Regions from separate parts of the Streptomyces sp. NPDC006487 genome, predicted to be linked through region 1. Evidence: riboswitches for the same ligand, from Rfam matches in the RefSeq annotation. Region 1 holds a riboswitch; the other holds the start of a gene.
What was found. Region 1 has a riboswitch for cobalamin ahead of ACFYM0_RS11115 (prenyltransferase/squalene oxidase repeat-containing protein). Riboswitches for the same ligand answer to the same signal wherever they lie in the genome.
Positions count from the first base shown of each region.

Region 2: another riboswitch for cobalamin. It lies ahead of ACFYM0_RS26845 (cobalamin biosynthesis protein); the one in region 1 lies ahead of ACFYM0_RS11115 (prenyltransferase/squalene oxidase repeat-containing protein).

Region 1 is NZ_JBIAHN010000005.1:395,645-403,314, forward strand. Features, by position in the region: gene ACFYM0_RS11105 (enoyl-CoA hydratase) at 1-651, shown strand, start outside; gene ACFYM0_RS11110 (hypothetical protein) at 715-2,127, opposite strand; cobalamin riboswitch at 2,268-2,342, opposite strand; cobalamin riboswitch at 2,458-2,596, shown strand; gene ACFYM0_RS11115 (prenyltransferase/squalene oxidase repeat-containing protein) at 2,706-5,513, shown strand; gene ACFYM0_RS11120 (hypothetical protein) at 5,513-6,442, shown strand; gene ACFYM0_RS11125 (energy-coupling factor transporter transmembrane component T) at 6,447-7,634, shown strand; gene ACFYM0_RS11130 (ABC transporter ATP-binding protein) at 7,631-7,670, shown strand, end outside.
Region 2 is NZ_JBIAHN010000015.1:201,524-209,193, reverse strand. Features, by position in the region: gene ACFYM0_RS26865 (hypothetical protein) at 1-1,411, opposite strand, end outside; gene ACFYM0_RS26860 (alpha/beta hydrolase family protein) at 1,565-2,716, opposite strand; gene ACFYM0_RS26855 (anion permease) at 3,039-4,310, shown strand; gene ACFYM0_RS26850 (hypothetical protein) at 4,338-4,559, shown strand; cobalamin riboswitch at 4,726-4,876, shown strand; gene ACFYM0_RS26845 (cobalamin biosynthesis protein) at 4,914-5,906, shown strand; gene ACFYM0_RS26840 (cobyric acid synthase) at 5,903-7,426, shown strand.

The DNA of each region.
Region 1 (7,670 bases):
GAGCTGGACCGGGACCCCGAGGTCGGCTGCCTCCTCCTCACCGGCTCCGCGAAGGCCTTCGCCGCGGGCGCCGACATCAAGGAGATGCGACCGCAGAGCTACATGGACATGTACCTCTCCGACTGGTTCGCCGCCTGGGACCGACTCGGCCAGGTCCGAACCCCCACGATCGCCGCCGTTTCCGGCTACGCGCTGGGCGGGGGCTGCGAGTTGGCGATGCTCTGCGACATCCTGCTCGCGGCGGACACCGCGAAGTTCGGGCAGCCCGAAATCAGACTCGGCGTCATCCCCGGTATCGGCGGCTCTCAGCGGCTCACCCGCGCCGTCGGCAAGGCCAAGGCGATGGAACTCTGCCTGACGGGCCGCACGATGGGTGCCGAGGAGGCCGAGCGCGCCGGGCTCGTCTCGCGGATCGTCCCGGCGGGCGAGCTGCTCGCCGAGGCCCTCTCCGTGGCCGAGGCCGTCGCCGGGATGTCGAAGCCGGTCGCGATGATGGCCAAGGAGGCCGTGAACCGCGCCTTCGAGACCACCCTCACCGAGGGCGTCCGGTTCGAACGCCGCTTGTTCCACGCGGTGTTCGCCACGGCGGATCAGAAGGAAGGCATGTCCGCATTCGTGGACAAGCGGCCGCCGCACTTCACCCACGGCTGAGCCCTCAGGCAGTCCGGAACGGCGGTGCGGGCCCCGGTGGTCCGGGGTCCGCACCCGCGAGGATCAGGCGCCCCAGCGCAGGGCGATGGTGTCGCCCACGTTGATCACCTTGCTGCGGGCGGCGCCGGCGAAAGCCGAGCCGTCGACGCTGACCTTCCAGGTGTTGGAGCCGCTGTTGGCCTTGCCGTTGATGCTGGTGATCGTGCCGGTTCCGGACGACGGAGCGACGCTCACGACACAGCCCGACGGGGTCGCACCGGTGCTCGCGGCGTTCAGGACGTCGCCGAGCGTGGTGGTCGTACCGGTCGGCGTGAAGGCCACCGAGCAGACCTTGAGGTTACCGGCGCCGTCGTCGACGGTCAGGGCCAGCTTGGTGGCGGCGCCGGCCGTGAAGGCGGACTGGGCGACCCACTGCGAGGCACCCGGGGTGACGGGCACCGGCGGGGTGGTGGTGAAGCCTCCGCCGGCAACGGCGCGCAGCGCGTCGATGGAGGCGTAGGCGGAGGGCGAGGTGTCGGCGGGCTTGTACTTGAAGCCGCCCGCCGGGTTGTACTGGTTGGCGATCAGGAAGTCGATCGGGGTCTTGCCGTTGGCGGTGAGGAAGTCCCCGGTCTGCGCGTTGATGCCACAGGCGTTCAGGCCCGCCACGCCCCAGCCGTTGGAGCTGGTGTTGACGCCGTACATGGAGTTGAAGGCGCCGGTGGTCGCGACCAGCTTGCCCTTGAGGAAGTTCTTGGCCTGCACGACGTCCGCGTCGGTGTTGGGCACGCCGGAGACGCAGAGGGCGGCCATCGCGGCGCCGGTCATGTCGACGTCGCTCGCGGAGTTGAGGACGGTGGAGTTGCCCTCGGCCTTGTTGAAGGTCCAGCCGCCGTCCACGTGCTGGTTGGCACGTATGCGGGTGACCATCGAGTCGGTGAGCGCCTGCGGGATGCGGTGGGCGCCGCCCTGGGTCTTGGCCCCGCGCAGCGAAAGGGCCGCGAAGACGGTGCCGTTGAAGTTTCCGGACGGGCCGAAGTAGCCGGCCTCGGCCGTCTGCCAGTAGGAGTAGACGTTCGCGACGAGGTTGCGCGAGGCGGAGACGCGCGCCGGGTCGATGCCTGCGGCGTACGCGTTCAGGGTGCCGCGCTCGTAGTCGGTGACCACGGGGGAAGCCTGCGGCCAGCCCGCCGTGGAGAGCAGGTTGCGGTAGACCGTACGGGCGTTCTTCGTCGTGTCGCCGCCGGGGGCGACATCGACGACGGCCGTACCGGCGGCGGCGAAGGCGCTGAACGCCCACTCGTTGGACAGCCCGGACCCGGCGTACGAACCGTCCGCCGCCTGGAGCGACTTCAGGTAGGCGACGCCGTTGGTCTTGGACGTGGCCATCTGCGCCGGGCTGGAGGTCGCGAAGGCGGGCAGCGTGGTGAGGGCGAAGGCGCCGAGCGCGGCGGGAACCGCGAGCGCGAGGCGGCGGGAGGTACGGGGACGGGACATGGCCTGCTCCTGGAATCGGCGAACGCCGGCCGCTTCCTGCCGCACGCCCGCACGTCACCGCACACGAGCACGGCCGGGGCATGGTCGGAGGGCCGCCGTCCGGAACGCGTGGTACGGCTTCCTGTAGTGCTTCGCCGCCTGGGCATTCGGGCTCGGAACGGCCCCCGCCGTCCCATACCGCTGCGCGTCAGCTCCGGCTTCGCACCGGATTCCCCCACGTGGCAGCCCAGGACGCTACCGGAGTGATCAAGGGTCCGCCAGCCACCCGGAGGGCGGGCGGGCGCGGGGCTCTCGAGACCGTCCGCCGAGACCCACGCCACCTTGACGCATCACCGGCATCCGTGTTGCACTCCGGCTGAGAACTGCTCAGTACCAGGGGAAGCCGGTCGAATTCCGGCGCTGACCCGCAACCGTAGGCCCGGGACGTCCCGGGTGAGCCGGAATGCCTGGGGCTGGGTCACAGTACGAAGAACGCCGTCGCGGACTGCGGTGTGGTCGTCGCAGCCTCCCCATGGCGCATGAGCCGTGCGGGGGCGCATCGCCACGTACGCAGCCGCCCGGCAGAGACGAGGGCCGCGGTGGGGACCGAACAGCAGGCGAAACAGCAGTCGGGGACGAGGCGGCGCTTCCTCTCCCTCGTGACCGCGTCCTTCCTGACGCTCGGTGCGGGAGTGGCCTTCCTCACGGTCCCCACCTCGGCGAACGCCGACCCGATCGAGCAGTGCACGGCCACCACCGGTGCCATCGTCGCCGTGGACTTCGGCCCCTTCGGTGGCAAGGTCGAGCGCGGCTGCGACACCACCCCCACCACCGGCTACGAGCTGCTGCACACCGGCGGCTTCACGACCAGGGGCACCGTCCACGACGGTGACGGGTTCATCTGCCGGATAGGCAACGGTTCCTTCAACACGGGCACGGAGTACCCCACTCCGGATAAGGAGGACTGCGTCCTCACCCCGCAGGCCACCGCCTACTGGTCGTACTGGACCGCCTCCCCCGGTCAGAAGAGCTGGACCTACAGCTCGCTCGGCGCCATGTCGCGCATCCCGAAGGCCGGCGACGTGGACGCCTGGGTCTACGGCGGCACGGACATCGGCGGCACCTCCGGCAAGCCCTCCTTCTCCCCCGACGACGTACGGGCCGGGGGCGGTTCCACCCCCGATCCGACCGTCCCCACGGCCCCGCCCACCGTGCCCGCCGGGTCGGTCGACGTGTCCGCGGCCACCCGCTGGATCACCGGGAAGCTGACGGACGGGGAACGCGTCGTCGACGAGGGCGCGACGACTCCGAACCACTTCCTCACCACCGAAGCCGTGTTCGCCCTGACGGCCGGCGATCCGAAGAGCCCGGTGGCCAGGAAGGCCGCCGACTTCCTCGCCACGCCCGCGCAGACCGACGCGTACGCCTACCCCACCGGCAAGGACGGGATCCCCGACGCCACCGCCGCCGCCCGGCTCGCGCTCGTCGCCGAGGCCACCGGCAAGGATCCCCGCGCTTTCGGCGGTCACGACCTGCTCGGCGACCTCGTCGCGTACGTCTGCCCGCGCGACATCGGTGACGGCGAGAGCATCGAAGGCTGCCTGACCAAGGGCGACTTCCGCACCACCGGCCAGTCCGACGCCCAGGCCATGGCCGTCATCGCCCTGCTCAACGGAGGCGTGACGCCCCCGGCCGACGCCGTGAACCGGCTGACCGGCCTCCAGTGCGAGGACGGCGGTTTCACCTCCATCCTCATCCGCTCCGGGGAATGGTGCGACAGCGACGCGAACGCCACCGGGCTCATCACGCTGGCCCTCAAGCGGGCCGGCGGCCACGACGCCACCGTGCAGAAGGCGCGCGGCCACCTCAAGAAGTCCCAACTGGCGACCGGTGCTTGGCCCTCCGCCTCGTACCTGACCACCGGCAGCCCGGCCTCCACCGCCTGGGCCGCCCAGGCCCTGCGCGCCCTCGGTGACGAGGCCTTCGCCGACGCGGGCGTCTCCTGGCTCTCCCACCACCAGTTCCCGGGAGCCGGATTCGGCTTCGAAGAGGACGACACCGAGTCCCGGCTGTTCGCCACCACGCCGGCCGCCATCGCGGGTGCCAAGAGCGACCTGGTCGCGCTGACCACGAAGAAGACCGATCCGCCGACCACCCCGCCGGTCACTCCCCCGGTGACCCCGCCCGTCACTCCCCCGGTCACCCCGCCCGTCACCCCTCCGTCCGGTGACGGGCCGGACCTGAAGAAGGGCTCGGCGTACCTCGCCGACCACAGCCGTCTGATCCAGGGCCGCTACTACGAGAGCGGCGCGGGCACCGGCTTCGCCGACTACGGGCTGACCATCGACGGCGCCTACGCACTCGCGGCCACCGGCCAGGACAACACCACGCTGCGGGGCATCGTCGATTTCCTGGACAAGGGCGGCAAGGACGGCAAGGGCCGCGGCATCAACGACTGGACCCTGATCGGCACCAAGTACGCCGGCGGAGGCTCGCTCGGCAAAACGGCCCTCCTCGCCGAGGCCGTGGGCCGCGACCCACGCGACTTCGGCGGCCAGGACCTGCTCGCCGCGCTCGCCCAGGTCACCTGCCCGGCCAAGACCGACGCCCCGAAGCAGTGCGCGGCCAAGGGCAACTACGCCTACGCCACGTCCGTCTTCTCCCAGTCCCTCGGTGTCATCGCCCAGGTCCGCGCCGGCGAGACGGCGGCCGCGGCCGAACCGATCGCCTACCTCAAGAGCCTCCAGGACCCCTCGGGCGCCTGGCCCAGCCTGATCGGCGAGGCCAGCCAGGCCGAAGTGGACTCCACCGCGATGGCAGCCATGGCCCTCGACCTGCTCCCCGACGCCGCCTCGCAGACGGCCGTCGACAAGGCCGTCGCCTGGCTGGCCACCCAGCAGAAGGACGACGGCGGCTTCCCCGGCGCCTCCGGCAACTCCGTCAACTCCGCGGCCCTCGCCGTGCAGGGCATGTCCCTGGACGCCACGAAGTACGCGGACCGCATCGCCAAGGCCCGCAGGTTCCTCGTCTCGCAGCAGAACGGCGACGGCGGCTTCACCATCGCCAAGGGCGGCCAGCCCGGTTCCGACGTCCGCGCCTCCGCGCAGGCCGTCGGCGGCGCCACCGGCATCTCCTTCGGTCTGCTGACACGAGACCTGAAGGGCACCACCCCGCAGCCCGTCCCCAGCACCACGGGCCGGCCGTCCCCCTCCCCCTCCGCGCCCGCGATCGTGACCCCGGGTGGAAGCGGGGGCGGCTCGGGCTCCGGCACGGGCGGCGGGGGCCTCGCCGCAACCGGCGCCCAGGTCGGCGGCCTCGCCACGGCGGCCCTGCTCCTGACCCTCGGCGGCTGGGGCATCACCCGCGCCGCCAAGCGCCGCCGCGAAACCACCGGGGACGAGGCGTGATCCGCGGCCGCGCACTGCGGATCCCGGCCCGCACCGCCACCGCGCTGGGCCTGACGGTGACGGCCCTCGCCGCCACCGCGGCCCCGGCCGGGGCCGCCCCGCTCCCCATCGGACGGTGCACGACCTCCTCCGGGGCCGTCCTCGCCGTGGACTTCAGCCGCTGGGGCGGCCCGGTCTACCGCTCCTGCGGCAGCACACCCACCACCGGCTACGAGCTCCTCAACCAGGGCGGCTGGGCCACCACCGGCACCGGCCACGACGGTCCCGCCTTCATCTGCCGCATCGGCTACAGCGGCTTCCAGGGCGGCAAGCAGTTCCCCACCCCGCAGCAGGACGACTGCGTGCTCACGCCCCCCGCCTCCGCCTACTGGTCGTACTGGCACGCCGACCCCGGCCGGAACACCTGGGAGTACAGCCAGCTCGGCGCCATGCTCTACAAGCCCAAGCCGGGCAGCGTGGACCTGTGGATCTTCGGCGGCACCAACATCGAGGGCACCGAGGGCAAGCCCAACGTCACCCCCGACCAGCTGCGGGCCAAGAACACCGAGCCGACCGGCGGCCCCGCACCCAAGGACACCCGCACGGCGGCGCCTCCGCCGCCGAACGCCGACACGGGCCCCGCGCCGGAGAGTCCGACCGCGTCCCCCGACCCGGCGCCGCCGTCCGGCCCCGCTGTTGCGGAGAGCCCGTCGGCCCCGCCGAGCCCCTCCGAGAGCGTCTCCCCGGCCCCCTCCGCCTCAGCGTCGTCCAGCGCGCCGGCGGTGGCGGCGCCCACCCCGGGCCCCCGCGTCGTCGAGGCGGCCCCTGCCGCCGACGCCGCCCATGACGTGGGCTCGTACCTGCCCGCCGTCGCCACCGGAGCCCTGGTGCTCCTGATCGGTGGCGCCGCCGTGTACGCGGCCGGGCGCCGCCGCCGTAGTACGGAGTAGCCGCGTGTCCCGCACCACCACCGTGGCCACGGCCAAGACGCCCGCGTCCGGCATCGCGCCGGACGCGGGCGGCCGCCGGCTGCCCCGCACCCTGCACCCGGTCGCCTGGTGGATCTGGGCCCTCGCCCTGGCCACCGCCGTCAGCCGCACCAACAACCCGCTGCTGCTGTTCCTCGTGCTCGCCGTCCTCGGCTACGTCATCACCATGCGCCGCACCGAGGCCCCCTGGGCCCGCGGGTTCAAGTACTACCTGTACCTGGCCCTCACCGTGGTGGCGATCCGGGTGCTCTTCCGCGCCGTCTTCGCCACCGGCATCACCCCCCGCGACCACTTCCTCTTCTCCCTGCCGCACATCCCCACACCCGATTGGTACGCGGGGATCCAGCTCGGCGGCCCCGTCTCGCTGGAGGCCCTGCTGTCCGCCGCCACCGACGGGCTGCGGCTGGCCTGCATGCTGTGCTGCATCGGCGCGGCCAACACCCTGGCCAACCCCAAACGCGCCCTGCGCGTCCTGCCCGGCGCCCTCTACGAACTGGGCGTCGCCGTCACCGTGTCCATGAGCGTCGCGCCCCAACTCGTCCAGAGCGTGCAGCGGGTGCACCGGGCCAAGAGGTTGCGGGCCGGCCGTTCCAAGGGGCTGCGCGCCCTGCGGGGCATCGTCGTACCGGTCCTCGAAGACGCCCTGGAGCGGTCCCTGCGCCTCGCCGCCGCCATGGACTCCCGCGGCTACGGCCGCGCGGGTAAGGCCACCCCCCGCTCCCGCCGGCTCACCGGAGCCCTCATGCTGCTCGGCATGTGCGGCCTGTGCGCCGGGGCGTACGGACTGCTCGACGCCACCGCTCCGAAGCTGCTGGGCCTGCCCTCCATGGGCGCCGGCGCCCTGCTGTGCTTCGCGGGACTGCGTCTGGGCGGCCGCCGCATCACCCGGACCACCTACCGGCCCGACCCCTGGCGCGCAGCCGAGTGGGCCGTGGCCGGCTGCGGGGTCCTCTCCGCGGTCCTCCTCTTCACCAACGTCGGCTTCAACGCGGCGGAACTCAACCCTTCCATCTACCCGCTCAGTTGGCCCACGCTGCCGCTCGTACCCGCCGCCGCGATCCTCCTCGCGGGTACCGCCGGCTTCCTGGCCCCGCCCCCGGCCCCGCCCGCTCGCGCGGTCGTCCCCGCTCAGCGCACCGAGGAACCCAAGTGATCACCTTCGACGAGGTCACCGTCCAGTACGACGACG
Region 2 (7,670 bases), on a different contig from region 1:
GCACCTGGAACGCGGCCCGGCGCACCGCCTTGGCCAGGGCCGGGTCCGGATGGGCGGCGGCCAGCGCGACGAGCACCTGCACCGTGCGGGGGTGCCCGACCGCGCGGACCTCGTCGAGCAGCCGCGGGACCGTGGTCCGCACCGCCGAGTCCAGGTGGCGGGCCAGCAGCTCGGCCTCGCCGTGGTCGGCGATGGCGGCCGCGGTGTCCACCCAGAGCCAGGTCTGCTCCTCGGCGGTGAGCACGTCCTGCGCCTCGTCGGGGTCGACCCCGTCGTGCTCGGCGAGCCAGAGCAGGGCGTAGGGGCGCAGCGCGGCCTCCCTGGAGGCCTTGCGCACCTCCGGTTCGGCGGGGGCTCCGACCACGCGCAGGGCTTCGAAGGCGAGCCCGCGCAGCAGGGCGTCCTCGCCGCGGGCGGCGTGCAGCAGCTCGGAGACCGCGTGGCCGACGGGCCGGGCGGCGAGCCAGGCCTGGTACTCGGCGCGGGCCGGGCCGGGGGTGAGCCGCGCGCAGCCGTGGAGCATGGCGGCGGCGGACTGTTCGATGTTCCCGGCGGGGCTCTGCGCCGCGACGCAGATCTGCTCCAGCTTGACCCAGACGGCCCAGCTCCCGAGCGGGGTGAGGGTGGCCCGGGCGGGGCCGAGGGTGACGGCGTCCACGGCGGCGAGCCCGCCGAGCGCCCAGCGCAGCAGCCGGGCGAGCGGGACGGGCGGCGCGGCCGGCGCGGGACCGGCCTGCGGGGTCCCGGCGGCCTGCGCCGTGGACTCGTAGGGGACCTCGCACCGCTCGTCGCGCAGTTCGGCCACGCGCTGCCCGAGCAGGTCCAGCAGATCGGGGACGGTGACGGGACCGGCGGAGAGCTGGAGCAGGGAGAGCAGCTGGGGCATGGCCTCGACCACCTCGGCAACGGCCGCGGGGGCGATGTCGGCGGGGGCCGGGTGGACCAGCGACCAGGCGTCGAAGAGGGCGACCCAGCCGCGCAGGACGGCGGTGTCGTCCCGGTTCCATGCGCGCAGGCGCCAGCCCGGGCGGGCGTGTCCCCCGTGCATCTCGATCAGGCCTGCGAGCCGGGCCCGGTCCCAGCCGACCCGGATCTGGCCCGACGTCAGGCTCAGCTGGGCGGCGGCGCGTTCGGCTTCGGCGGCGGGCAGGGCGCCCGCCGGGGCGGGCCCGGCGCCGTCCGCCACGCCGAGGTGGAGCTCGGCCCAGCGGGCGAGCCGTACCGCGTCGGCGAGGGAGGCGCGGGCCCTGTTCGCCAGGTCGGCCGTGGCGGGCGTGCCCGCCGGAGGCCGCGGGGCGGTCCGGGTGCGCCGGTCGGTCACCGCCTTGCGGGCCGTGGCCACGGACCGCGGGGCGACGAGTCGGAGTCTGGAGTCGCGAGCCAACTGCTCATCAGGCTTTCGGGACGTCACGTGAGCAGTCTCGCCCGTCACTGGCCGAAAGCCCAAACGGAACCAGCCATTGCCACAAGGCCCCGAGGGGACAGAACGGGACAACCCTCCCTCCCTGACCCGTCCGCCCCGCCGTCTTCGGACAACTCGTCCGACGGTCCGTCAACCGGCCCTTCACATGAGAGGGGTCAGGAAGCGTCGCAGCGCCTCTTCGTACGCGGCCGGGTCGGCGTTCCACATCGCTCCGTGGGCGGCCCCGGAAACGGAGTGCAGCGTGACGAGGTCGGGGCGGGCCGCGGCGAGCCGGCGGGAGGGCTCCCAGGGGGCGAGCGCGTCGTCGGGGCCGTGGAAGATCAGGATGGGCACCTTCAGCGCGGCCGGATCCGACCCCGGGGGCCGCCGGTCGGCGCGCAGGCCCGCGCGGCCCTCGGCGGCCTTCACCGCGAACGGGAGCAGGGGGGCCGGGGTGCGGCGCGCTGCGGCGAGGGCCCGCAGGGTGGCGTGCCAGTCCAGTACGGGCGAGTCGAGGACCAGTCCGGAGATCCGGTCGGCCAGCGCCGAGCGTTCGGCGGCGTGCAGGGCCATCGTGGCGCCGGTCGACCAGCCGTGCAGGACCACGCGGCGGGCCCCGTAGCGCAGGGCGTAGCGGATGGCGGCGTCGAGATCGCGCCATTCGGACTCGCCGAGGTGGCCGAGGCCGTCCGGTGACTCGGGGGCGCCGAGGTCGCCCCGGTAGCCCAGGTCCAGGACGGGGAGCTTGTTGCGGTGGAGGAAGGGCATGACCACCATCGGGTGCTCGCGGGTGGCGCCGAGCCCGTGGACGGTGATCACCCAGGTGTCGCGGGCCGCGGGCACGAACCAGGCGGGCAGCGCGCCGAGCTCCCCGGGGACGTCCACGTCGGCGTGCTCCAGCCCGAGGGCGGTGCCCGGGTTGCCGAGGTGGACCTGGGGCGTGAGGGTGACGCGGGTTCCGGGGTCGAGGCTGCCGTGGGTGACGGCGACGAGCCGGCGCACCACGGTGTCGGGGCCGTGCGGGGCGTCCGGGAGGACGGGGCCGACCACGGCGTGCACCCCGGGCGCCGTGAGCCCGTAGGTGCCGGGGCGCAGGGAGGCGAGCGAGCGGGTCAGCTCGACCCGGCCGGCCGCGGTGGAGTGGACGCTGAGCCGGGGGCTGCCGGGGAGCGGGCGGCCGGGCTCGGCCCGCAGGGCCGCGTCGGCGGCGTACCGGCCGGCGAGCGCGGCGGCGGCGACGGCCGCCGCGGCGGCCGCGCCGGCGCCGAGCAGGGTCGTGGTGACGGCCGCTGCCGTCGCTGTAGCGGTACGCACCGCTCCAGTGTCGAGGCGGACGGGCCGGCGGGCCACCGGAGGGAATCGTTCCGACCGGCACCCCGGCAGGGTGACAGGGAGGGTGATCTAGGTCTCTTCGGGGGTCCCGTGTGAACGGAAGGCCCTACCGGAAGTCCCTCCCCGAAACGTCCGGACACCCCGCCGTGACGTGCATCAATCGACATATCAACACCCTTCCCGGGACGAAGGTCCCGATGGGGTGCCGTATCGATACACCACATGACCCCTGTCAGTTCACCTTCCGTTCATCCAGGTTGCCTACGGTCCACGAACCACTGACGTCAAACAGAAGCCTGGGTAAATGGAGCACATAACGCTTCTCCTCGGGATCGTGATCATCACCGCTCTCGTGTTCGATTTCACGAACGGTTTTCACGACACGGCCAACGCGATGGCCACCACCATCTCGACCGGCGCCCTCAAGCCCAAGACCGCGGTGGCGATGTCCGCCGTGCTCAACCTCGTCGGCGCTTTCATGTCCGTGGAGGTCGCCAAGACGATCTCCAAGGGCCTGGTCAACGAGGAAGGCATCCAGCCGGAGGTCATCTTCGCCGCCTTGGTCGGCGCGATCCTCTGGAACCTCGTCACCTGGCTGGTCGGACTGCCCTCCAGCTCCTCGCACGCCCTGATGGGCGGCCTGATCGGTGCGGCCGTGGCCTCCGCCGGCATGGGCGCCGTCAACGGCAGCGTCGTCGTCACCAAGGTGCTGATCCCCGCGATCGCCGCCCCGCTGGTCGCCGGCTTCGCCGCGTACCTGGCCACGAAGGTCACGTACAAGGTCGGCAAGGGCATGGGCGAGAAGACCTCGGCCAAGGGCTACCGCGCCGGTCAGATCGCTTCGGCCGGTCTCGTCTCCCTCGCGCACGGCACCAACGACGCGCAGAAGACGATGGGCATCATCACCCTGGCGCTCGTTGCCGGTGGCGCCCTCGCTCCCGGCTCCAACCCGCCGGTCTGGGTCATCGTCTCCGCCGGCATGGCCATCGCGATGGGCACCTACCTGGGTGGCTGGCGCATCATCCGCACCATGGGCAGTGGCCTGACCGACCTGCAGCCGCAGCAGGGCTTCGCCGCCCAGACCTCGGCCGCCAGCGTCATCCTGGCCTCCTCCTCCCTCGGCTTCTCCCTCTCCACCACCCACGCGTGCTCCGGCGCCGTCATGGGTTCGGGTCTGGGACGCAAGGGCGGCGTGGTCCGCTGGTCCACCGCCTCCCGCATGTTCATCGCCTGGGGCCTGACCCTCCCGGCCGCGGCCCTGGTCGCCGCCGGTGCCGAGCTGGTCATGCGCACCGGGGACATCGGCGTCGCCGGCGTCACGGTCTTCCTGATCGGCTCCTGCGTCGCCATCTGGCTGATCTCCCGCCGCCAGGTCGTCGACCACACCAACGTCAACGAGGTCGAGCCGGCCGGCGCCGAGGCACCGGGTGTCGTCACCACGGCCATCGCGGCCGTCAGCGTCCCGCCGGCCGCGGCCTTCGCCGGCAGCACCGCCGCGGTGACGGACGAGGAGCTCAAGGCCACCATCCCGGCCTCCGCGACGACGACCCCCGCGGCTCCGGCCGCAGCGGTCTGACCCGAGAACGACAGAGGATTCAGCGGTATGAAGATCGACTGGGAAGCACTCGGCTCCGTCTTCGGGGTCAGCCTCTCCGCCACCGTCGTCCTGGTGACCCTGTTCACCCTGGGTCTGATGGGGCTCTCCAAGCACGAGGCCGCCACCGAACAGGGCGGCGCCGCCACCCTGGCCCGCAGCGGTGCGTACGCCTGCTTCGCGCTCTGCGCGGCGGCCGTGGCCTACGGGATCTACCTGATCGTCGCCTGAGGCGCGGGACGGCACCTCCGAAGGCTCCCTCCGGGTTCGTACCGGAGGGAGCTTTCGCATGCCCCGGACCCGCCCCGGACTCGCCCCGGCCCCCTGGCGCGGGCCTGACCCCGCCCCCTCTCCCGCCACCCCGCCGCAGGTCAACGGCGAGTTGACGGGCCTTCGCGCTGCGTGGTGGACTGCGCGAGCCATTACGGCGGCATGGAGAGGAAGTCCGGTGCGAATCCGGCGCGGTCCCGCCACTGTCACCGGCGCACGCGGACCTCTGGCCGTGTGCGGCCGGGAGCCAGGAACTCTCGCCGCCGGACACGTCGAACCAGGGCGCGGACCCTGAGTGAGGACATACCTGCCACCATGCGTGCCGATCGCGTCTTCGCGTACGGCGTCACGGCGGGCCTGATCGGCGACCGGATCCTCGGGGATCCGCGCCGAGGGCACCCCGTGGCCGCCTTCGGACGAGCCGCCGCCGCCGTCGAACGCGCCCTGTGGCGCGACGACCGCGCCCGCGGCGTCCTGCACACCCTGCTGTGCGCCGGAGGCGCGGCCGCCGTCGGCGCACTGGGCGCCCGCGCCGTGCGCTCCCGGCCCGCGGCCGCCCGCATCGCCCTCACCGCCGCCGCCACCTGGGCCGTCGTGGGCGGCACCTCGCTGGGCCGGGAGGCCCGCGCCATCGGCGGAGCACTCGCCGCCGGGGACGCCGAGGTGGCCCGCGAGCGGCTGCCCCACCTCTGCGGGCGCGACCCGCAGGCACTGGACGAGCAGCAGATGGCCCGCGCGGTCGTCGAATCGGTCGCCGAGAACACCTCCGACGCCGTGGTCGGCGCCCTCGTGTGGGGCGCCGTCGCGGGCGTCCCCGGGCTGCTGGCCTTCCGCGCCGTGAACACCCTGGACGCGATGGTCGGCCACAAGTCCCCCCGCCACCTGCGCTACGGCTGGGCCTCGGCCCGGCTCGACGACGTGGCCGGCTGGCCGGGCGCCCGGCTGACGGCCCTGGCCGCCGTACTGGCCGGGCCCGACCGGCGGGGCGCCGTACGGGCCTGGCGCGCGGACGCCGCCAAGCACCCGAGCCCCAACGCGGGGCCCGTGGAGTCCTCCTTCGCCGGGGCGCTCGGCGTACGGCTGGGCGGCACCCTGGCGTACGCGGGCCGGGTCGAACACCGGGCCGTGCTCAACGGAGCGGCCGGGCGGCCCGTGGATGTCGCCGACATCGAACGCGCGGTGCGGCTGTCGCGCCAGGTGACGTGGGTGGCGCTGGGGGCCTGTGTGGCCGCCCGGACGCTGGTTTCCCGCACTCTGGCCGCCCGCACTCCGGTCGTCCGAACTACGAAGAAGGGGCGGCGCGCATGAGCGGCGGCGCGAAGCGCGGTGGGGGTCTCCTCGTCGCCGGTACGACCTCGGACGCGGGCAAGAGCGTGGTCACGGCGGGCATCTGCCGGTGGCTGGCCCGGCAGGGCGTGAAGGTGGCCCCGTTCAAGGCGCAGAACATGTCGCTGAACTCCTTCGTGACGAGGGAGGGCGCCGAGATCGGCCGCGCACAGGCCATGCAGGCCCAGGCGGCCCGCGTGGAACCGACCGCGCTGATGAACCCGGTGCTGCTCAAGCCCGGCAGTGACCGCAGCAGCCAGGTGGTGCTGCTGGGCAAGCCGGTGGGTGAGATGAGCGCACGCGGCTACCACGGGGGGCGGCAGGAACAGCTCCTCGGCATCGTCACGGACTGCCTGGAGCAGTTGCGGGGCACGTATGACGCCGTGATCTGCGAGGGGGCGGGCAGCCCGGCCGAGATCAACCTGCGCCGGACCGACATCGTGAACATGGGCATCGCGCGGGCCGCGCGGTTCCCGGTGGTCGTCGTCGGCGACATCGACCGGGGCGGGGTCTTCGCGTCCTTCTTCGGTACGACGGCCCTGCTCTCCCCCGAGGACCAGTCGCTGATCGCGGGCTACCTGGTCAACAAGTTCCGCGGCGACGTCACCCTGCTGGAACCGGGCATGGAGATGCTGCGCGGCCTGACCGGGCGGGCCACGTACGGCGTGCTTCCCTTCCAGCACGGGCTGGGCATCGACGAGGAGGACGGGCTGCGGGTCTCCCTGCGGGGCGCGGTACGGGAATCCGTGGTCGCCCCGCCCGTGGGCGAGGACGTGCTGCGGGTCGCGGTCTGCGCGGTGCCGCTGATGTCCAACTTCACGGACGTCGACGCGCTGGCGGCGGAGCCGGGTGTGGTGGTGCGGTTCGTGGACCGGGCCGAGGAGCTGGCCTACGCGGACCTGGTCGTCGTCCCCGGCACCCGTGGCACGGTCAAGGCCCTGGCCTGGCTGCGCGAACGGGGCCTGGCGGACGCACTGGTCCGGCGGGCCGCCGAGGGCCGGCCGGTCCTGGGCATCTGCGGCGGGTTCCAGGTCCTGGGCGAACACATCGAGGACGAGGTCGAGTCGAAGGCCGGCTCCGTGCCGGGGCTCGGGCTGCTTCCCGTACGGGTCCGCTTCGAGCGGGAGAAGACCCTGGCCCGGCCCGTCGGTTCGGCGCTGGGCGAGCCCGTCGAGGGCTACGAGATCCACCACGGGGTGGCCGAAGTCCTCGGCGGAACCCCCTTCCTGGACGGTTGCCGGGTCGGGGAAGTGTGGGGCACGCACTGGCACGGCTCACTGGAGTCGGACGGCTTCCGCCGGGCCTTCCTCCGCGAGGTCGCCTCCGCGGCCGGCCGCCGCTTCGTCCCGTCCCCGGACACCTCCTTCGCCTCCCTGCGGGAGGAGCAGCTGGACCTGCTCGGCGACCTGATCGAGGAACACGCGGACACCGCGGCGCTGCTGAGCCTGATCGAGGGCGGCGCCCCCTCGGGCCTCCCCTTCCTCCCGCCGGGCGCGCCATGACGTCCCCGTCCCTGCGGGGGCTGTCCCCTACCCGCCCTTCCACCGTTCCCCGGGGCTCCGCCCCGGACCCCTCGGGGGCCAGCCCCCGGACCCCCGCTCCTCAAACGCCGGAGGGGCTGGATTTTCCGACCCCCCGCGGTCACGTGCGGGCCGACGCCGGCCAATTCCAGCCCGTCCGGCGTTTGAGGACCGGGTCCGGGCGGAGCCCGGGGAACGGTGGAAGGGCGGGTAGGGGAGCTCCGCC